3 regions of the Streptomyces sp. RLA131 genome follow, and region 3 is predicted to be linked to each of the others. Evidence: predicted binding sites of a transcription regulator. Region 3 holds the regulator's gene; each other region holds the start of a gene.

Region 1 (7,019 bases), 2.2 Mb from region 3:
CTCCTCGCTCCAGGTCACCGAGATCTCCGTCCCCGCCCCGGCGTCCGTCCCGGCCCCGGCACCCGCCCACCGATGACCGTCGCCCTCATGTGGGAGGCCCGCGCCGCCGACGGCCGCGGCCCCGAACTCCTGGCCTGGGCGCGTGCGCAGGCGTTCCCGCGAACGCCGCTGCGCAGGGAGACCTTCGCCGCCCCCGGGGACCGTGTGCTGGTCATCACCTGGTGGGAGGCGCCGTACGACGCCGAGCTGCCGGAACTGCCCACCCCGGCGCCGGAGTTGGTGGCCCGGCCGCCGCACCGCTGGCGTTTCGAGTCGCTCGGGGCGGCCTGAGGCGGCACATGAGGTCGGTCACTTTCGGCCATAAAGGGCGCTATGGGTGTTTAGGCTCGCCGCATGACAGAAATGACGGCGCCCCGCGCGCGTACCGGTGGCCCCTCGGGTGACGACGGCGTCAAGCTGCTGGAGCATGTGCTCGGCTGGACGCTGACCGTGCTCCTCGCGATGCTCGTCACCGGCCTGGGCCTGATGTAGCCGCCGGCCGCCCCAGCAGCATGCTCGGGGCGCCCGCGACCCGGGTCAGGAAGACCGTCGCGGAGGCCGGTCCCTGCGGCCTCACCCGGCGGCGCAGCTCCTCGGGCTCCACGGCCGAGCCGCGCTTCTTGACGGTGAGCACCCCGATCCCGCGCTCCCGCACCAGCGCCTTGAGCCGCTTGAGGCCGAACGGCAGCACATCGGTGATCTCGTACGCGCTCGCGTACGGCACCGGCCGCAGCTCGTCCGCCGTCACATAGGCGATCGTCGAGTCGATCAGCCCGCCGCCCACGGCCTGCGCCACCTCCGCCACGAGGTGCGCCCGGATCACGGCGCCGTCCGGCTCGTACAGCCACCGCCCCACCTCCCGCACCGCCGGGTCCGGCAGGCCCCGGCCCAGCAGCGAGGCGGTGCCCGGCAGCAGCGTCGCCCGCCGGGCCCCCGGTGCGGTGCCGAACCACAGCACCGCCTCCTTCACGTCGCCGTGGTCGGAGATCCACTCCGCCTCGGCCTCGTCCGCGACGGCCTCGTGCGGCACCCCGGGCGCGATCTTCAGCGCCGCGTACGGAGCCTTGCGCGCCGCCTCCACCGCCCAGGACAGCGGCGGCGAGTACGCCTCAGGGTCGAAGATCCGCCCCCGGCCGCCCCGGCGGGCCGGGTCGACGAAGACCGCGTCGTACGCCTGTGTGGCGACCTCCGTGACATCGGCGCAGCGCACCTCGATCAGCCCGGCCAGCCCCAGGGCCTCCGCGTTGGCCCGGGCGACCGCGCAGGTCAGCGGCGACCGGTCGACGGCCAGCACCTCGATGCCGGCCCGGGCCAGCGCGATCGCGTCACCGCCGATCCCGCAGCACAGGTCGGCCAGCCGCCGTACACCCAGCGCGGTGAACCGCCCGGCGCGGTACTCGGCGACGGTGGTTCGGGTCGCCTGCTCCACGCCGTCGGGCGTGAAGTACATCCGGTACGCGTCCTCGCCGAACTTGGCCGCCGCCCGCTGCCGCAGCCGGGCCATCCCCAGGGCCGCCGACACCAGCCCCGCCGGGTGCGTGCGGCGCAGCCGGGTGGCCGTCGCCAGCTCCGTGCCGGGGTCGTAGTCCCGGAGGGAGGCGAGCAGGGCCTGCCCCTCGGCGGTCAGGAGGGCGGAGAACGCGTCAAGATCCACGTGCCTATTGTCGCGGAGGCCGCTTCCGGTACAGCGTGGTGAGGTCGACGCCCATGGGGAACGGCACGGGTACGTCGAGCTTGCCCCGGTGGATGCCGGTGGGGACGTACACGGCCGGCCTGCGGGCGGTCGCCTCGTCGAGCTCGTAGACATGGACGACCGGGCTGCCGTCCTCGTTCTCCACCCGCCAGAAGTGCCGGATACCCGCTTCGGCGTACTTGGTCGGCTTGGTCTCGCGGTCGCGTTCCTCGGACTCGTCCGAGACGATCTCGATGGCGAGGACGACTTCCCCGGGCAGGTAGTTCGTGCGCTTGTCATCGAGAGGGGCGTCGACGAGCAGAATGTCAGGCTCGGGCCCCTGTCGCCGGCCCAGCCTGACCGTCATCTCGGTCACCACGCGCAGGTTGTCCGACTCGTCGGGGATCGCGTCCTCCATGGCGTTGGCCAGCCGCCGCATCACAACACTGTGAAAGTCGGTCTGCGGCGACATCATGATGAGCGCTCCGTCGATCAGCTCGAACCGGGGCGCGTCAGGAGGCAGACGGTCCAGATCGTCGACCGTCCAGCCGCCCGGCGGCGGGTAGAACCAGTCGGGAAGGGGCTCGGCGGTCACCTGCGGCACTCCTCGCGAACGCGACGAAATGTGACGCCTCCAGGCTACCGGGGAAGGCCCGGGTCAACGCCGCGCCCGGCGCGGCATTGGCACTCCGCTTGACCGAGTGCTAACTCCGTCCTAGTCTCAGATCTGGCACTCAGCACTGCCGAGTGCCAATTACACAGCGACGGGCAGGTCCGGCACCCGCGACGACGGGCCTACCAGGTCGCCACCCATACAGACACTCCCGTTAGCCCTTTGAAGGGGGAGGTCGGATCGTGACGACCGCCAGCACCAAGGTTGCCATCAAGCCGCTTGAGGACCGCATTGTGGTCCAGCCGCTCGACGCCGAGCAGACCACGGCCTCCGGCCTGGTCATCCCGGACACCGCCAAGGAGAAGCCCCAGGAGGGCACCGTCCTTGCCGTGGGTCCGGGCCGGTTCGAGGACGGCAAGCGCCTGCCGCTCGACGTCGCCGTCGGCGACGTCGTGCTGTACAGCAAGTACGGCGGCACCGAGGTCAAGTACAACGGCGAGGAGTACCTCGTCCTCTCGGCTCGCGACGTCCTCGCGATCGTCGAGAAGTAATTCCGGCCCGGCTTCCGAGCCACCGGAACAGCAGTGACCACGCCCCGGTCCCACCGCGTCATACCGACCGGGGGCCCGGGGTGTGGTCTTTGACGAAGACTGAAGACGAGGTATTCCGCCGGTATGGCCAAGACCCTGAAGTTCGACGAGGACGCCCGTCGCGCCCTTGAGCGCGGCGTGAACAAGCTCGCCGACACCGTGAAGGTGACCATCGGCCCCAAGGGCCGCAATGTCGTCATCGACAAGAAGTTCGGCGCCCCGACCATCACCAACGACGGCGTGACCATCGCCCGCGAGGTGGAGCTCGACGACCCGTACGAGAACCTCGGTGCGCAGCTGGTGAAGGAGGTGGCGACCAAGACCAACGACATCGCGGGTGACGGCACCACCACCGCCACCGTCCTCGCCCAGGCCCTGGTCCGCGAGGGTCTGCGCAACGTGGCCGCCGGCGCCTCCCCGGCCTCGCTCAAGAAGGGCATCGACGCGGCGGTCAAGGCCGTCTCGGACGAACTGCTCGCCACCGCCCGCCCGATCGAGGGCAAGGAAGACGTAGCCGCCGTCGCCGCGCTGTCCGCCCAGGACAAGCAGGTCGGCGAGCTGATCGCCGAGGCGATCGACAAGGTCGGCAAGGACGGTGTCATCACCGTCGAGGAGTCCAACACCTTCGGGCTGGAGCTGGACTTCACCGAGGGCATGGCCTTCGACAAGGGCTACCTGTCGCCGTACTTCGTGACCGACCAGGAGCGCCTCGAGGCCATCCTGGACGACCCGTACATCCTCGTCACCCAGGGCAAGATCAGCTCGATCCAGGAGCTGCTGCCGCTGCTGGAGAAGATCATCCAGGCGGGCGCCTCCAAGCCGCTGCTGATCATCGCCGAGGACGTCGAGGGCGAGGCCCTGTCGACCCTGGTCGTCAACAAGATCCGCGGCACCTTCAACGCGGTCGCGGTCAAGGCCCCCGGCTTCGGTGACCGCCGCAAGGCCATGCTCGGCGACATCGCCACCCTCACCGGTGCGACCGTCATCGCCGAGGAGGTCGGCCTCAAGCTCGACCAGGCCGGTCTGGACCTGCTCGGCACCGCCCGCCGCGTGACCGTCACCAAGGACGACACGGTCATCGTCGACGGCGCCGGCGACAAGTCCGAGATCGAGGGCCGCGTCGCCCAGATCAAGGCCGAGATCACCAACACCGACTCCGACTGGGACCGCGAGAAGCTCCAGGAGCGCCTCGCCAAGCTCGCCGGCGGCGTCTGCGTCATCCGTGTCGGCGCGGCCACCGAGGTCGAGCTCAAGGAGAAGAAGCACCGTCTGGAGGACGCCATCTCCGCGACCCGCGCCGCGGTCGAGGAGGGCATCGTCTCCGGTGGTGGCTCCGCGCTCGTCCACGCCGTCAAGGTGCTGGAGGACAACCTCGGCAAGACCGGCGACGAGGCCACCGGTGTCGCGGTCGTCCGCCGCGCCGCCGTCGAGCCGCTGCGCTGGATCGCCGAGAACGCCGGCCTGGAGGGCTACGTCATCACTTCCAAGGTCGCCGAGCTCGAAAAGGGCCAGGGCTTCAACGCCGCCACCGGCGAGTACGGCGACCTGATCAAGGCCGGCGTCATCGACCCGGTCAAGGTCACCCGCTCCGCCCTGGAGAACGCCGCGTCCATCGCGTCCCTCCTCCTCACCACCGAGACCCTCGTGGTGGAGAAGAAGGAAGAGGAGCCCGCCGAGGCCGGTCACGGCCACGGTCACGGCCACTCGCACTGACCCGGGCCTGCCCGACCCGCGTACGAAGGCCCCCGCTCCAGCCGGAGCGGGGGCCTTCGGCCTGTCCTACGACGGCATTTCGACCACGCCGAGACGGCGCAGCATGCCCAGGAAGTCCCAGTGCCACCAGCCCTCCATGATCCTTCCGTCCTCGAACCGGAAGGTCGTGGTACCGGTCATCTCGACCGTCCTGCCGGTCGGCGGCATGCCCCGCATCTCCCCGGTGTTGGTGCCGCGCCAGCTCCAGCGCGTCGACACCTGATCGCCCTCGGCCACCTGGTCCTCGATGGTGAACCTGAAGTCCGGGAACGCCCTGCGGTATCCCAGGGTCTTCTCCCGGAAGGCGTCGGCGCCCGGGGTCTCCCGCTCGTCGGCGATGTCGTGGTCGACGTAACCGGCCGCGACCACCTCGTTGAAGGCCGCCGTGTGGTCCGTGCCGACGAGGTCTTCCAGCAGCCGGCGCACGGAGTCCTTGTTGAGCTGCTCGTCACGGACGACATCCAGGTCCGTGAACGTCGGCATCTCGTCGCAGAGCGCCACCATCTCCTGGAAGATCCGGTCGGTCTCCGGGAGCCGGGAGTTGCGCATCGCCTCCTCGTAGGAGGGGAACTCCACGATCTCGACGTAGTGGTCGTCCGCCGACCGGTCCTTGCCGATCATCGTGTGGGTCGCCGTCCGCCTGCCCTGCGTCGCCTCGGCCCACGAGTCCATGAGCCGGTTCATGTCGTCGTATCTGCTGGTCCTGCAGTCGATGATCTGGACGAATGTCATGGTGCCTCCCAAGAGTCCATGCCCGATCCCGGCCCCCGGTCCCTTGCTCATTTTAGGCCCGAATGACCGAATCGCCCCGGGTTCGGGTCAGTCCAGCGGATACGACGGCCCGAACTTCCGCCCCGCCCGGGTGGAGAACCGCCCCAGCGCTCCGCCCGGCGCCAGCCGGGCCGCCACCGCCACCGCCTTGTACCGGGCGTCCGGCACGCTCACCGACCTGCCCCGCGCCAGATCACGGACGGCCGCGGCCACCACCTTGTCGGCGTCCAGCCACGCCCACTGCGGGATGCTCGTCGCGTCCATCCCGGCCCGCTCGTGGAACTCCGTACGGACGAACCCCGGGCACAGCGCGAGCAGCCGCACGCCGGTGCCCGCCAGCTCCCGGTCCACGCCCTGGGTGAAGCTCACCACCCACGCCTTGCTCGCCCCGTACGTCCCGCGCGGCAGGAAGGCCGCCACCGACGCCACATTGATCACGAAGCCGCGCCCGCGCTCCCGCATCACACCGGTCGCGGCGCCCGTCAGCCGCAGCACGGCCTCGATGTGCACCTTGACCATCCGCAGCTCGTCCGCCATCGGCGCGTCCCCGAACGACCCGCGGTTGCCGAACCCCGCGTTGTTCACCAGCAGCGTCACCGGCCGGTCCCGGTCCAGCAGCCGGTTCTCGACCGCCTCGATCCCCTTGTCCGCGGCCAGATCCGCCGGCAGCACCTCCACCGGCACGCCGTACCGCTGCCGCAGCTCCGCCGCGTGCTCCTCCAGCCGCTGTTCGTCGCGTGCGACCAGGACCAGCGCGTGCCCGTCGTGCGCGAGGCGCCGGGCGAAGGCGGCGCCGATGCCGGCGGTGGCCCCTGTGATCAGTGAAGTCGTCATACGGTGCAGGCTAACGCCGGACCGGTGGCGCGGTGGGTACGGTCCGGGGCCTCCGGGGTGGGGTCCTGGACCGACATATTTACGTGCGTGACGGGTCGGTGCGTCGAGTTGCCCGGCATCCCGCACACAAATACGCGGAGCGTCCAGAACCCCGCCCTCCCCCAGCCTTCGGCCGGGGGTGCCCCCAACGACCCCGGCCCTCCCCTTTCGTCGGCGTCGAGCGGCCGGGAGGGGCCGGGGTCAGCTCAGTCGCTTCCGGGCGAGTGCCGTGATCTCCTCCGGCAGCGCGTCGGCGTCCAGCAGACGGGGCAGCAGCTCCGGTTCCCTCGTCACGGCCCGGAACTGCAGGGCGACCGTCACGGCGTGGTCCGGACGGTGGACGATCTCGATCGGGTCCCCGGCCCGGATCTCACCCGGGGCGATCACCCGCAGATAGGCGCCCGGGACGGCGGCCTGCGTGAAGCGCTTGATCCATCCGGTGCGGTCCAGCCAGCCCTGGAACGTGCCGCAGGGGATGCGGGAGCAGGAGACTTCCAGCACCACGTCGGCGCCGATGCGCCAGCGTTCCCCGATGAGGGCGTCGTTGACAGCGAGCCCCGCCGTCGTCAGGTTCTCGCCGAACATGCCGTTGGGCAGTGGCCGTTCGAGCTCCGTCTGCCAGGCGTCCAGATCCTCGCGGGCGTAGGCGTAGACCGCCTGGTCGGTCCCGCCGTGATGGGCGATGTCGTAGGCCCGGTCTCCGGCCAGG
Region 2 (7,019 bases), 830 kb from region 3:
AGTGCGTCACCGCCATACCGCTCATCCAGAGGGGCAGAGGGAACGGCCCGTTGAAGCCCCGGCAACCCTCCCGCCGACCGCGAGGTCCAGGTGGGGAAGGTGCCAATTCCGTCTCGCGGCGAAATGCGCCGCGGGGAAGATGAGGAGAAAGGGCCTCGCCTCCATGGCTGCGCAGACCATTTCCGCAGATCACACCTCTGTTTCCGCCGCTTTCGGCCCCGCTGTCGCGCTGTCCTGCCGCGAATGCGGCACGCGCTTCCCGCTGACGCCGATCTTCGCCTGCCAGGAGTGTTTCGGGCCGCTCGAAGTGGCCTACGACCTCCCCACCGGTGACCCGGAGCGGCTGCGCAAGCAGATCGAGGCCGGCCCGGACAACATCTGGCGCTACGCGCCGCTGCTCCCGGTCCCGGCCGACGTGACCACCAAGCCGAACCTGAACCCCGGCTTCACCAAGCTCGTCAAGGCCGACAACCTCGCCCGCGAGCTGGGCATCACCGGCGGCCTGCACATCAAGGACGACTCCGGCAACCCGACCCACTCGTTCAAGGACCGGGTCGTCGCCATCGCCCTGGAGGCCGCCCGCACCTTCGGCCTCACCACCTTGTCCTGCTCCTCCACCGGCAACCTGGCCGGCGCCGTCGGTGCCGCCGCCGCCCGCGCCGGCTTCCGCTCCTGCGTGTTCATCCCGCACGACCTGGAGGCCGGCAAGGTCGTGATGGCCGCGGTCTACGGCGGCCAACTGGTCGGCATCGAGGGCAACTACGACGACGTCAACCGCTTCTGCAGCGAGCTGATCGGCGACCCGATCGGCGAGGGCTGGGGCTTCGTCAACGTCAATCTGCGCCCCTACTACGGCGAGGGCTCCAAGACCCTGGCGTACGAGATCTGCGAGCAGCTCGGCTGGCGGCTGCCGGACAACATCGTCATCCCGATCGCCTCGGGCTCGCAGCTCACCAAGATCGACAAGGGTCTCCAGGAGCTGATCAAGCTCGGCCTGGTGGCGGACAGGCCCTACCGGATCTACGGCGCCCAGGCCGAGGGCTGCTCGCCGGTCTCCACCGCCTTCAAGGCCGGCCACGACGTCGTACGCCCGCAGAAGCCGAAGACGATCGCCAAGTCGCTGGCGATCGGCAACCCGGCCGACGGCCCGTACGTCCTGGACATCGCGCGCCGCACCGGCGGCGCGGTGGAGGACGTCACCGACGAGGAGTGCGTGGCCGCGATCAAGCTGCTGGCCCGTACCGAGGGCATCTTCGCCGAGACGGCGGGCGGGGTGACGGTCGGTGTCCTGAAGAAGCTGATCGACAGCGGCCTGCTCGACCCGGCCGAGGAGACGGTCGTCCTCAACACCGGCGATGGCCTGAAGACCCTGGACGCCGTGGCCGACACCACCGGGCCGACGGCCACGATCAAGCCCAGCCTCGACGCGTTCCGTGCCGCCGGCCTGTCCGGCTGACCCCGACTCCCGTCTGCCCGACTGAAGGTGAATCCCGAATCATGAGCGCTTCCGTCCGCATCCCGACCATCCTTCGCACCTACACCGGCGGACAGTCCGAGGTGCCCGCCGAGGGCACGACGCTGGCCGAGGTCATCGCGTCCCTGGAGGCGAACCACCCGGGCATCTCCGCGCGGGTGCTCGACGACACGGGCAAGCTGCGCCGCTTCGTCAACGTGTACGTCAACGACGACGACGTCCGTTTCTCCGAGGGGCTGCAGACGTCCGTGGCGGACGGCGCGAGCGTCTCGATCATCCCGGCGGTCGCCGGCGGCTGCTGAGCCGGGCGCTGAGCCCGCGCTGAGCCCGCGCTGAGCCCGCGCTGAGCCCGCGCTGAGCCCGCGCTGAGCCCGCGCTGAGCCCGCTCAGAAGGTGCGCACAGGTGCCCCGTCCTCGGTGGTGAGGGCGGGGCACCTGTGTGCTGAGCGGTAGTTGAATGGCGGTACAGTGGCCGCAGAGACCCTGACAATTCCTTTCCGCGAGCGGCGATTTATCGCCAAATTCACGCGTTGAATGTCGTGTTGGTCAGTTATGTCCGGTCCGAGTTGCCCCGGATTATGTTTCAATTCCCCCTTTTTGTCGTTCTGTTGTGCCCAGAATTCTCGTCCGATTGACCTGTTGCAGAGGGCATCCGGGCAGATACATTCAGCGGCGGTCGACGCGTTCCGGCGCACGCCCCCTGGGCTGTAGGGGGTGAGGTCTGACCCGGGTTCGCGAGGTGCGGATCTGCGAAGGGCCAGTAATAGGGGAGTTAGGAATGGCTCAGGGCACCGTCAAGTGGTTCAACGCGGAGAAGGGGTACGGCTTCATCGCGGTCGACGGTGGTGCGGACGTCTTCGTGCACTACAGCGCGATTCAGATGGACGGCTACCGCACCCTCGAAGAAGGCCAGCGGGTCGAGTTCGAGATCTCGCAGGGTCAGAAGGGGCCGCAGGCGGACATGGTCCGGCTCGCCGTCTAGACCGGCGCGGCATCGGCCACCAGACACGCTCAACGCTCACGCTCAGTACGAGGGCCCGCATCCCGTCCGGGGTGCGGGCCCTCGTGCGTGCGCCCGGGGTGTGATGAGTGCGCCCGTGGGTCCACAGGCTCGGCCGCGGTCGCTTGCACTCTCGGGGGTCGAGTGCTAATCATTAGCGTTAGCACTCTGATGGTGAGAGTGCTACCCAGAACAACAGAAGGACCGGGTCGGCGAGGCCCGTCCGAGTGCCGGCAAGAGGCCGGTGGTCGGCAGGCCGTCCGTCGCGGGCGCCAGCGCGGTCCGGAGCAATCCACCCCGTCCGGGAGGACCACTTCACATGGCCAAGATCATCGCGTTCAACGAGGAGGCACGGCGCGGTCTCGAGCGCGGGATGAACCAGCTCGCAGACGCCGTCAAGGTCACCCTCGGCCCCAAGGGCCGTAACGTCGTCCTCGAGAAGAAGTGGGGCGCCCCCACGATCACCAACGATGGTGTTTCCATCGCCAAGGAGATCGAGCTCGAGGACCCGTACGAGAAGATCGGCGCCGAGCTGGTCAAGGAAGTCGCGAAGAAGACCGACGACGTCGCCGGTGACGGTACGACGACCGCGACCGTCCTGGCCCAGGCGCTGGTCCGCGAGGGCCTGCGCAACGTAGCCGCGGGTGCCAACCCGATGGCCCTCAAGCGCGGTATCGAGAAGGCCGTCGAGGCCGTCTCCGGTGCCCTGCTGGAGCAGGCCAAGGACGTGGAGACCAAGGAGCAGATCGCTTCGACGGCCTCCATCTCCGCCGCCGACCCCCAGATCGGCGAGCTCATCGCCGAGGCCATGGACAAGGTCGGCAAGGAAGGCGTCATCACCGTCGAGGAGTCGCAGACCTTCGGTCTGGAGCTTGAGCTCACCGAGGGCATGCGCTTCGACAAGGGCTACATCTCCGCGTACTTCGCGACCGACCTGGAGCGTATGGAGGCGTCCTTCGACGACCCGTACATCCTGATCGTCAACTCCAAGATCTCCTCGGTGAAGGACCTGCTCCCGCTGCTGGAGAAGGTCATGCAGTCGGGCAAGCCGCTGCTGATCATCGCGGAGGACGTGGAGGGCGAGGCGCTGTCCACCCTCGTCGTCAACAAGATCCGTGGCACCTTCAAGTCCGTCGCCGTCAAGGCCCCGGGCTTCGGTGACCGCCGCAAGGCCATGCTCGGCGACATCGCCATCCTCACCGGTGGCACCGTCGTCTCCGAGGAGGTCGGCCTCAAGCTGGAGAACGCCGGCGTCGACCTGCTCGGCACCGCCCGCAAGGTCGTCATCACCAAGGACGAGACCACGATCGTGGACGGCGGCGGCGACAGCGACCAGGTCGCGGGCCGTGTCAACCAGATCCGCGCCGAGATCGAGAACTCGGACAGCGACTACGACCGCGAGAAGCTCCAGGAGCGTCTGGCGAAGCTGGCCGGCGGCGTGGCCGTCATCAAGGCCGGTGCCGCCACCGAGGTCGAGCTCAAGGAGCGCAAGCACCGCATCGAGGACGCGGTGCGCAACGCCAAGGCCGCCGTCGAGGAGGGCATCGTCGCCGGTGGTGGCGTCGCTCTCATCCAGGCGTCCTCGGTCTTCGAGAAGCTGGAGCTGGAGGGTGACGAGGCGACCGGTGCCAATGCCGTGCGCATCGCCCTTGAGGCCCCGCTGAAGCAGATCGCGGTCAACGCCGGCCTCGAAGGCGGCGTCGTCGTGGAGAAGGTGCGCAACCTGACGGTGGGTCACGGCCTCAACGCCGCGACCGGCGAGTACGTCGACATGATCGCCGAGGGCATCATCGACCCGGCGAAGGTCACGCGCTCCGCGCTGCAGAACGCGGCCTCCATCGCCGCGCTCTTCCTCACCACCGAGGCCGTCATCGCCGACAAGCCCGAGAAGGCCGGTGCGGCCCCGGCCGGCGGCGGCATGCCGGGCGGTGACATGGACTTCTGATCCGTTCGCGGATCGGCAGTGCCTGACCGAGGGCGGCATCCCCAGCGCGGGGGTGCCGCCCTCGGGCGTTCCCGGAATTTCCGTTCCTGCGGCGGAGGTTGACCAGGTCGGGCCACCCCGCCCGCATACGCCCCTGCCTGCCCCGACCGAGGAGACCCCGCCGTGTCGACCCGTATCACCGAGACGCTGTCCCGCCCGTTCGCCCTGAACGGGCTGACCGTACGGAACCGGACAGTGATGGCGCCGATGACCCGCGAGTTCTCCCCGGGTGGTGTGCCCGGCGAGGACGTCGCGGCGTACTACGCCCGCCGGGCGGCCGGCGAGGTCGGCCTGATCATCACCGAGGGCACGTACATAGACCACCCGTCGGCCGGGCAGAGCGACCGGGTGCCCCGCTTCCACGGCGAGGACGCGCTCGCCGGATGGGCCCGGGTCGCCGAGGCCGTCCACACGGCGGGCGGCAGGATCGTGCCGCAGCTGTGGCACGTCGGGATGGCCCGCAAGGCCGGCTCCCCGCCGGTCGTGGACGCCCCGCCGGTCGGCCCGTCCGGGATCGCGCTGGACGGCACGGAGAGCGCGGGCCGGGCGATGACCCTGTCCGACCTGGACGACGTGGTGCGCGGCTTCGCGGAGGCGGCCGCCGCGGCCGAGCGGATCGGTTTCGACGGGGTCGAACTGCACGGCGCCCACGGCTATCTGATCGACCAGTTCCTGTGGTCCGGCACGAACCGCCGCGCCGACGGCTACGGCGGCGACACCGCCTCCCGTACCCGCTTCGCCGCCGAGATCACGGCCGCCGTGCGGGCCGCCGTGTCACCGGAGTTCCCGGTGATCTTCCGGCTCTCGCAGTGGAAGGCCGAGAACTACGACGCCCGGATCGCCCACACCCCGGAGGAGTTCGAGGCGGTCCTCGCCCCGCTGGCCGAGGCCGGCGCGGACGCGTTCCACGCCTCCACCCGGCGTTACTGGCTGCCCGAGTTCGAGGGCTCGGACCTGAATCTGGCGGGCTGGGCGAAGAAGCTGACCGGCAGGCCGGCGATCACCGTCGGCTCGGTCGGGCTGGACAACGACTTCATCCGCGGCTTCTCCGGCGAGGCGCCCGGGGTCGCGGACATCGAAAGGCTGATCGACCGCCTGGAGCGCGACGAGTTCGACCTCGTCGCGGTGGGCCGGGCCCTGCTCGGTGACCCCGCCTGGGCCGCCAAGGTCCTCGCCGGCCGCACCGACGACATCGTCCCCTTCACCCCCCAGGCGTTTCGCGCCCTGAGCTGACGGCGCGGGCCGCCGGCGCTTGAGGACACCGGTCAGTGGACGGCCACCGGGGCGTCCAGGAGGTCGCGCCAGGCGCGGACCGAGGCCGGGTCGACCGGGCCGGACCAGCCGGCCGGGCGGACGGCGCCCCCGACGTGGAAGGCGGACAGGCCGCCCGCCAGCAGCGCCGGAAGGTGGTCGGTGCGCAGGCCGCCGCCGACCATGAGCTGCGGTTCGGCGGCGTACCGGCCGACCTCGGCCAGCAGCACCGGCAGGCCCGCGTCGACGCCCGCCGCCGAGCCCGCCGTGAGGTAGGTGTCCAGGCCGGGAAGGCCGTGCAGCGCGGACCTGAGGGCGGCCCGGTCGGCGCTGTGGTCGACGGCACGGTGGAAGGTCCAGCGGGCGCCGGGGCCGATGGCGTCGACCAGCGTCCGGACGGCGGGGAGGTCGGGGCCGCCGTCCGCGCCGAGGAAGCCGAACACGAACTCCTCGGCGCCCTCGGAGCGGAGCCCGGCGGCGGCGACGCACAGCGCGTCCAGCTCGCGGGGGCCGCCGGCGGTGAAACCCGCGTCGGCGCGGAGCATCACGCGGACCGGGATCCGGACGGCCGCCCGTACGGCGGCGAAGGTCCGCCGGGCGGGGGTGAGACCGTCGGCCGCCATGTCGGTGACCAGCTCCAGGCGGTCGGCCCCGCCCGCCGCCGCCGCGACGGCGTCGTCCGCGCCGAGAGCGATCACTTCGAAAATTGGTCTAGACATGTAGTCACCCTGTCACAATGACCGCATGGCTGCCACCCCTGAAACCCGTTGGTCCGAGCTGCTGCGCCGGGTACGGACGACGGACGTCGACCCCGCCCCGTACGGCCGGGACCTGCTCGCCCGCTGGGCGGAACCGCAGCGCCGCTACCACACCACCGAGCACCTGGTCGCGGTCCTGGACCGGATCGACGAGCTGGCCGGGTACGCCGACGACCCGGACGCCGTGCGGCTCGCCGCCTGGTTCCACGACGCCGTCTACCGCCCCGACCGCGACGAGAACGAGGAGCGCAGCGCCCGCCTGGCCGAACGGGCCCTTCCCGAGGCCGGGGTGCCGGCGGCGGTCACCGCGGAGGCCGCCCGCCTGGTCCGGCTGACCGTCACCCACGACCCGGCGGCCGGCGACCACAACGGCGAGGTCCTGTGCGACGCCGACCTCGCGGTCCTGGCCGGGGCCCCGGCCGAGTACGCGGCCTACGCGGCGGCCGTCCGCGAGGAGTACGGCTTCGTACCCGACGAGCTCTTCCGCGCGGGCCGCGCCGACGTCCTGCGCCAGCTGCTCGCCCTGCCCCGGCTCTTCCGTACCCCGGTGGC
Region 3 (7,019 bases):
CGTTGCCCTTTTCAGCCCCGACTTCAGCCCCAACGTCCTGTCCGCCCGAGCAGCAGGGCCGTCGCCGCGACACCCGCCGTGGACGTACGCAGCACCGTGGCCCCCAGGCGGTACGGCTTGGCCCCGGCCGCCGCGAAGGCGTCCAGTTCGTCCGGGGCGACGCCGCCCTCGGGGCCGACGACGAGGACGAGGTCGCCCTCGTCCGGGAGGGGCGCGCAGGCCAGCGGCTGCGAACCCTCCTCGTGCAGCACGGCGGCGAAGGCGGCCGAGCCGAGCAGCACGGCGACCTGACGGGTCGTCATGAGCTCGGTCACCTCCGGAAAGCGGAGCCGACGGGACTGCTTGGCGGCCTCGCGGGCGGTGGAGCGCCACTTGGCGAGGGCCTTGGCACCGCGCTCGGCACGCCACTGGGTGACACAACGGGAGGCGGCCCAGGGGACGATCGCGTCGACGCCGGTCTCGGTCATGGTCTCGACGGCCAGTTCACCGCGGTCGCCCTTGGGGAGGGCCTGGACGACGGTGATCCGCGGCCGGGGCGCGGGCTCGGCCCGGATCTCCGTCACGTCGGCCTCCAGCCGGTCCTTGCCCTCGACCGCCACGACCCGGCCGTACCCGCCGATGCCCTCGCCGTCGGTCAGCACGATGTCCTCGCCGGCCCGCAGGCGGCGTACCGAGACGGCGTGCCGGCCCTCCGCCCCGGTGAGGACGGCCCGCCCGACCGCCAGCGGCCGGCCGGGGTCGGCGATGAAGACGGGGGCGGTCACAGGGCGGCCCGGGTGGCGTCGAGCTCGGCGGCCAGAATCCCGACGAGCTCACCGGCGGGCACCTGCCGGGCCAGCCGGTGGCCCTGTCCGGCCCACAGGGACATGGCCTGGGGGTCGCCGGCCGCGGCGGCGGCCTTGCGCAGCGGCGAGGTGAGGTGGTGGACCTGGGGGTAGGCGGCCGGGGCGTACGGGCCGTGCTCGCGCATGAAGCGGTTGACCAGGCCCCGGGCGGGCCGCCCGGAGAACGCCCGGGTGAGCTCGGTGTGGGTGAAGACGGGGTCGGTGACGGCCCGCTTGTGCAGGGCGTTGGCCCCCGACTCCGGGCAGACCAGGAACGCGGTGCCCAGCTGCGCCGCGTCCGCGCCCACCGCCAGGACCGAGGCGATCTGGTCTCCGCGCATCAGCCCGCCGGTCGCGATGACCGGCAGCCCCGGCACGGCCTCCCGCACCTGCGGAACGAGCGCCAGCAGGCCCACCCCGGCGCAGTCCAGCTCGGGGTCGTCACGGTGGGTGCCCTGGTGGCCGCCGGCCTCGATGCCCTGCACGCACACCGCGTCGGCGCCCGCCCGCTGCGCCGCCAGCGCCTCGGCGGCGGAGGTGACGGTGATCACGGTGACGGTGCCGACGGCGTTCAGCGCGGCCAGCGTCGCGCGCGCCGGACAGCCGAAGGTGAAGCTCACCACCGGCACCGGGTTGTCGATCAGGATCGAGACCTTGGCCTCGTACGCGTCGTCACTGCCCGAGTCCGGGTCGCCGAGCGGGGTGTCGTACCAGGCGGCCTCACCGGCCAGCTGCTCGGCGTAGCACTCGACGGCGGACGGATCGGCGGTCGCGGGCTGCGGCATGAACAGATTCATGCCGTACGCGTTTCTGGTGAGACTGCGGACCTGCTTGATCTCCTCGTACATCGCCACCGGCGTCTTGTAGCCGGCGGCGAGGAAGCCCAGCCCTCCGGCCTCGCTCACGGCGGCGGCGAGTCTGGGCGTGGACGCGCCACCGGCCATGGGCGCCTGGACGACGGGGTACCTGAAAAGATCGGTCAGGGCGGGCATGACGCCATCGTTTCACGACCCCCTGACAGCCGCTGGCCCGGGCAGCGGCTGTCAGGGGGTCGCGCGGCCCTGGCCGGCGGAACCGTCAGCGGCCGTTGAACGCGTCCTTCAGCCGGGAGAAGAGCCCCTGCTGGCCCGGCTGGAACTGGCCCAGCGGCCGCTCGTCGCCGCGCAGCTTCGCCAGCCGCCGCAGCAGCTCCTCCTGGTCCGGGTCCAGCTTGTCGGGGGTGCGGACCTCGACATGGACGATGAGATCCCCGCGGCCGCCGCCCCGCAGGTGGGTGATGCCGCGCTGGTGCAGCGGGATCGACTGGCCGGACTGGGTGCCGGGCCGGACGTCGATCTCCTCCAGCCCGTCGAGGGTCTCCAGCGGACACTTGGTGCCCAGCGCCGCGGCCGTCATCGGCAGGGTGACCGTGCAGTGCAGGTCGTCACCGCGCCGCTGGAAGACCGGGTGCGGCAACTCACGGATCTCGACGTACAGATCACCGGCCGGGCCGCCGCCCGGGCCGACCTCGCCCTCGCCCGCCAGCTGGATCCGCGTGCCGTTGTCGACACCGGCCGGGATCTTCACGGTGAGGGTGCGCCGGGACCGTACCCGCCCGTCGCCCGCGCACTCGGGGCAGGGGGTGGGCACCACGGTGCCGAAGCCCTGGCACTGCGGGCAGGGACGGGAGGTCATGACCTGGCCGAGGAAGGACCGCGTGACCTGGGACACCTCACCCCGGCCGCGGCACATGTCGCAGGTCTGGGCGGTGGTGCCCGGAGCCGCACCCTCGCCCGAACACGTGCCGCAGGTCACAGCCGTGTCGACCTGGATGTCCTTGGTGGTCCCGAAGGCCGCCTCGTCGAGCTCGATCTCCAGCCGGATCATCGCGTCCTGGCCGCGCCGGGTCCGCGAGCGCGGACCGCGCTGCGAGGCCTGCCCGAAGAACGCGTCCATGATGTCGCTGAAGTTGCCGAAGCCCGCGCCGAAGCCACCCGCGCCGCCACCGCCGCCGGCCGCCGACAGGGGGTCGCCGCCGAGGTCGTAGACCTGCTTCTTCTGCGGGTCCGAGAGCACCTCGTAAGCGGCGTTGATCTCCTTGAACCGCTCCTGGGTCTTCGGATCCGGATTCACGTCCGGGTGCAGTTCGCGCGCGAGCCGGCGGAATGCCTTCTTGATCTCGTCCTGGCCCGCGTCGCGGCGCACACCCAGGACGGCGTAGTAGTCCGTCGCCACTTACGACTCCGCCAGGATCTGTCCGACGTAACGTGCCACTGCGCGTACCGCTCCCATCGTTCCGGGGTAGTCCATGCGGGTCGGTCCGACCACGCCGAGTTTTGCCACCGCCTCGTCGCCCGAACCGTAGCCGACGGCGACGACCGATGTGGAGTTGAGGCCTTCATGGAAGTTCTCGTGACCGATTCGTACGGTCATGCCCGAGTCCTGTTCGCCGAGCAGTTTGAGAAGCACCATCTGCTCCTCCAGCGCCTCCAGCACGGGGCGGATGGTCAGCGGGAAGTCGTGGTTGAAGCGGGTCAGGTTCGCGGTGCCGCCGAGCATGATCCGCTCCTCGGTCTTCTCGACCAGCGTCTCCAGCAAGGTGGCCAGCACGATCGAGACCGCCGGCCGGTCGTCCTTCTCGAAGCTCTCCGGCAGGTCCGCCACCAGCTGCGGCACGTCCGCGAAGCGACGGCCCGCCGCCCGGCTGTTGAGCCGGGCCCGCAGGTCCGCCAGCACGGTCTCGCCGACCGGCACCGGACAGTCCACGAGCCGCTGCTCGACCCGCCCGGTGTCCGTGATCAGCACCAGCATGATGCGGGCCGGGGCCAGCGCCAGCAGCTCGACATGACGGACGGTGGAGCGGGTCAGCGACGGGTACTGCACCACCGCGACCTGCCGGGTCAGCTGCGCCAGCAGCCGCACCGTACGGGCCACGACGTCGTCGAGGTCGACCGCGCTGTCCAGGAAGTTCTGGATCGCGCGGCGCTCGGCCACCGACAGCGGCTTGACCCCCGCGAGCTTGTCGACGAAGAGCCGGTACCCCTTGTCGGTGGGCACCCGGCCGGCGCTGGTGTGGGGCTGGTGGATGTAACCCTCCTCCTCCAGCACCGCCATGTCGTTGCGGACCGTGGCCGGCGACACCCCGAGGCTGTGCCGCTCGGTCAGCGCCTTGGAGCCCACCGGCTCCTCGGTGCCGACGTAGTCCTGGACGATGGCGCGCAGTACTTCGAGCCGCCGTTCACTGAGCATCAGCGCGCACCTCCAGTCTCGGGTCCCTTGTGACGCCCTTGGCACTTTGGCACTCATGTCGGACGAGTGCCAGCTTCCCCGCAGCCAGTGTACGGCGCGGTAGCAAGACCCCGGCAAGGGCGGCCGCTCTCCGGGCCCGGTACGGTCATGGTGTGGACATGCCCGACGTGTGGGAACGGCTCGCCCCGGGGGTGGTCCGGCGGCGGCTTCCGTTCCTCGACGTGACCATCGGCGTCGTGATCGGTGACCGGGCCGTGCTCATGATCGACACCGGGTCCACCCTCGCCGAGGGGGCCGAACTGCGCGACCAGGCCACCGTCCTCACCGGCGGCCGGCCCGTCACCGACCTCGCGCTCACCCACGGCCATTTCGACCACGTCTTCGGGGCCGGCGCCTTCCCGGCCGGAGTCCGGGTCCACGGCGAACTCACCCTCGGCGCCCACCTCGCCCGCGAACGCCTCGCGCTGCGCGCCGACGCCGTGCGGCACGGCACCGACCCGGCCGCCGCCACCGAGGCCGCCGACGCCCTGGTACGCCCCGGCGTAGCGGTCGACAGCCGGCTGGAGCTCGACCTGGGCGGCGGCCGGTCCGCCGTCCTCGTCCACCCCGGACCCGCCCACACCACGCACGACCTGGTGGTCGTCGTCCCCGGCCGGCCCACCGTGGTCTTCTGCGGCGACCTCGTCGAGGAGTCCGGCGACCCCCAGTGCGGCCCCGACGCCGCCCCCGGCGCCTGGCCCGGCACCCTGGACGAACTGCTGGCGCTGGGCGGCGAGGACGCCCGGTACGTCCCCGGGCACGGCGCCGTGGTCGACGCACGTTTCGTACGCGCCCAGCGGGACGCGCTGGCCGCGCGCTTCGGCGTGTCGTAGATACGACTGGATACGATCTGACGCATGCGCAGCAGGAGTTACGGTCCCGACCTCACCCCGCCCTGGAAGAAGAGCGCCCCCGCGCCCGAGGCCGCCGCCGAGCCCGGCCTGGTCGTCGAGGAGGCCGCCACCGGCTTCTGCGGGGCCGTCGTGCGCTGCGAGAAGTCCGCCGAGGGGCCGACCGTGACCCTGGAGGACCGGTTCGGCAAGCACCGCGTCTTCCCCATGGTCCCGCGCGGCTTCCTGCTCGACGGCCAGGCCGTCACCCTCGTCCGCCCCTCCCCCGGCGCCCCGCGCACCCCGGCCCGTACCGCCTCGGGCTCGGTCGCCGTCCCCGGTGCGCGGGCCCGGGTCGCCCGCGCCGGGCGCATCTACGTCGAGGGCCGTCACGACGCCGAGCTGGTCGAGCGCGTCTGGGGCGACGACCTGCGCATCGAGGGCGTCGTCGTGGAGTACCTGGAGGGCGTCGACGACCTCCCCGCGATCGTGACCGGGTTCGCCCCCGCACCGGACGCCCGCCTCGGCGTCCTGGTCGACCACCTGGTCCCGGGCAGCAAGGAGTCCCGTATCGCGGACCGGGTCACGGGCGCCGACGTCCTGGTCGTCGGGCATCCCTACATCGACGTCTGGGAGGCCGTGAAGCCCTCCTCCGTCGGGATCCCGGCCTGGCCGTCGGTGCCGCGCGGCCAGGACTGGAAGACCGGCGTGTGCCGGGCCCTGGGCTGGCCGGAGAACACCGGCGCCGCCTGGCAGCGGATCCTCGGCTCGGTCCGCAGCTACAAGGACCTGGAGCCGGCCCTGCTGGGGCGGGTGGAGGAACTGATCGACTTCGTCACGGCCGGCGGTGCCTCTTGACGGGGGGCAGGGTCTGGAACCCGGCGGTCTCCAGCTTGACGCCGAGCAGGTCGAGCGGAACGGGAGCACCGAACTTGAACGTCCGCTCCGTCCGGTAGTCGGCGTCCTCCCCCTTGCCGATCGGATCCGTGAGCACCACGGAGTGGGCCGCCATCGGGTCGATGATCAGGTAGACGGGAACCTGGCCCGCCGCATAGATGGAACGCTTCTCGCCGTAGTCGCGGTCGACGCTGCTCTTGGAGACGACCTCCATCAGCAGCGTGACAGCAGGAGCCGGAATCAGCCGCCCGGGACCGTCGAACGCACCGAGTTCCATCACCACAAGATCCGGCTGCGGCTCGCTGCTCTCGCCCGGGATGGAGATGTCCTGGGTCTGAAGGCGCTCCCAGCGGTCGTGAGGGATCTGGTCCTGAACGGACCGGACGATCCGGTTGTGGACCACGTCGGGCCCCGCCATCATCACGATGTCCCCCCTGAGGAGCTCAGCCTTGAAACCCTCGGGAACCTCCAGGTTCTCGAAGATCTCGGCGACATCAGTGATCAGTCGGTCATCCACAGCGGTCATCTCCGTGGCCCTCCGCTTCCCGCCGCCGCAAGTACGGCAGCAGCCTACGAACAGCGTAGGCAGCCGCACCGCGGATCCGCACGGGTTCACTCCGGGGAGTGATCGCGGCGGGTCAGTCGACGAGATCCCGTACGACCGCGTCGGCGAGCAGCCTGCCGCGCAGGGTGAGGACGGCGCTGCCCCGGGCGTAAGGGGCACTCTCCAGGAGGCCGTCCCTTACGGCCCGCTGCGCGGCGGCCGCGCCGGCCGGCTTGAGGAGGTCCAGGGGGCACCCCTCCACGAGCCGCAGCTCCAGCAGGATGCGCTCGACCCGGCGGTCCTCGTCCGCCAGGACCTCGCGGCCGGCGCCGGGGGTGCGGCCCTCGGCCAGGGCCTGGGCGTAGGCACCGGGGTGCTTGACGTTCCACCACCGCACGCCGCCCACGTGGCTGTGGGCGCCGGGGCCCGCGCCCCACCAGTCGGCGCCGCGCCAGTAGAGCTCGTTGTGGCGGCAGCGGCCGGCCTCGGAGGCCGCCCAGTTGGAGACCTCGTACCAGGCGAGACCGGCGGCGGACAGCCGCTCGTCGGCGATGAGGTAGCGGTCGGCGTGGACGTCGTCGTCGGTCATGGGCACCTCGCCGCGCCGGATGCGCCGGGCGAGCTGGGTGCCCTCCTCCACGATGAGGGCGTACGCGG

What was found. The regulator HrcA, encoded in region 3, represses chaperone genes, less so after heat shock. The targets are predictions, from matches to a motif close to TTNGCACTCNGNNNNNCNGAGTGCNAA.
Region 1: groES (co-chaperone GroES) is a predicted target of HrcA. The motif match lies at 2,393-2,419, and genes of this name have one in related genera.
Region 2: groL (chaperonin GroEL) is a predicted target of HrcA. The motif match lies at 2,635-2,661, and genes of this name have one in related genera.

What each region holds. Positions count from the first base shown of each region.
Region 1 is NZ_JBWDOQ010000002.1:4,975,710-4,982,728, forward strand. Features, by position in the region: gene tsaD (tRNA (adenosine(37)-N6)-threonylcarbamoyltransferase complex transferase subunit TsaD) at 1-76, shown strand, start outside; gene RWE79_RS23680 (hypothetical protein) at 73-330, shown strand; gene RWE79_RS23685 (SCO1431 family membrane protein) at 394-531, shown strand; gene RWE79_RS23690 (class I SAM-dependent methyltransferase) at 509-1,693, opposite strand; gene RWE79_RS23695 (Uma2 family endonuclease) at 1,698-2,306, opposite strand; gene groES (co-chaperone GroES) at 2,567-2,875, shown strand; gene groL (chaperonin GroEL) at 2,999-4,627, shown strand; gene RWE79_RS23710 (ester cyclase) at 4,694-5,398, opposite strand; gene RWE79_RS23715 (SDR family NAD(P)-dependent oxidoreductase) at 5,486-6,271, opposite strand; gene RWE79_RS23720 (MOSC domain-containing protein) at 6,512-7,019, opposite strand, start outside.
Region 2 is NZ_JBWDOQ010000002.1:3,600,997-3,608,015, reverse strand. Features, by position in the region: SAM riboswitch class I at 19-146, shown strand; gene thrC (threonine synthase) at 164-1,456, shown strand; gene RWE79_RS17260 (ubiquitin-like small modifier protein 1) at 1,498-1,776, shown strand; gene RWE79_RS17255 (cold-shock protein) at 2,253-2,456, shown strand; gene groL (chaperonin GroEL) at 2,794-4,419, shown strand; gene RWE79_RS17245 (NADH:flavin oxidoreductase) at 4,582-5,691, shown strand; gene RWE79_RS17240 (copper homeostasis protein CutC) at 5,724-6,428, opposite strand; gene RWE79_RS17235 (HD domain-containing protein) at 6,454-7,019, shown strand, end outside.
Region 3 is NZ_JBWDOQ010000002.1:2,771,837-2,778,855, forward strand. Features, by position in the region: gene RWE79_RS13635 (16S rRNA (uracil(1498)-N(3))-methyltransferase) at 24-764, opposite strand; gene RWE79_RS13640 (nitronate monooxygenase) at 761-1,816, opposite strand; gene dnaJ (molecular chaperone DnaJ) at 1,902-3,038, opposite strand; gene hrcA (heat-inducible transcriptional repressor HrcA) at 3,039-4,052, opposite strand; gene RWE79_RS13655 (MBL fold metallo-hydrolase) at 4,211-4,924, shown strand; gene RWE79_RS13660 (DUF3097 domain-containing protein) at 4,949-5,779, shown strand; gene RWE79_RS13665 (Uma2 family endonuclease) at 5,757-6,344, opposite strand; gene hemW (radical SAM family heme chaperone HemW) at 6,457-7,019, opposite strand, start outside.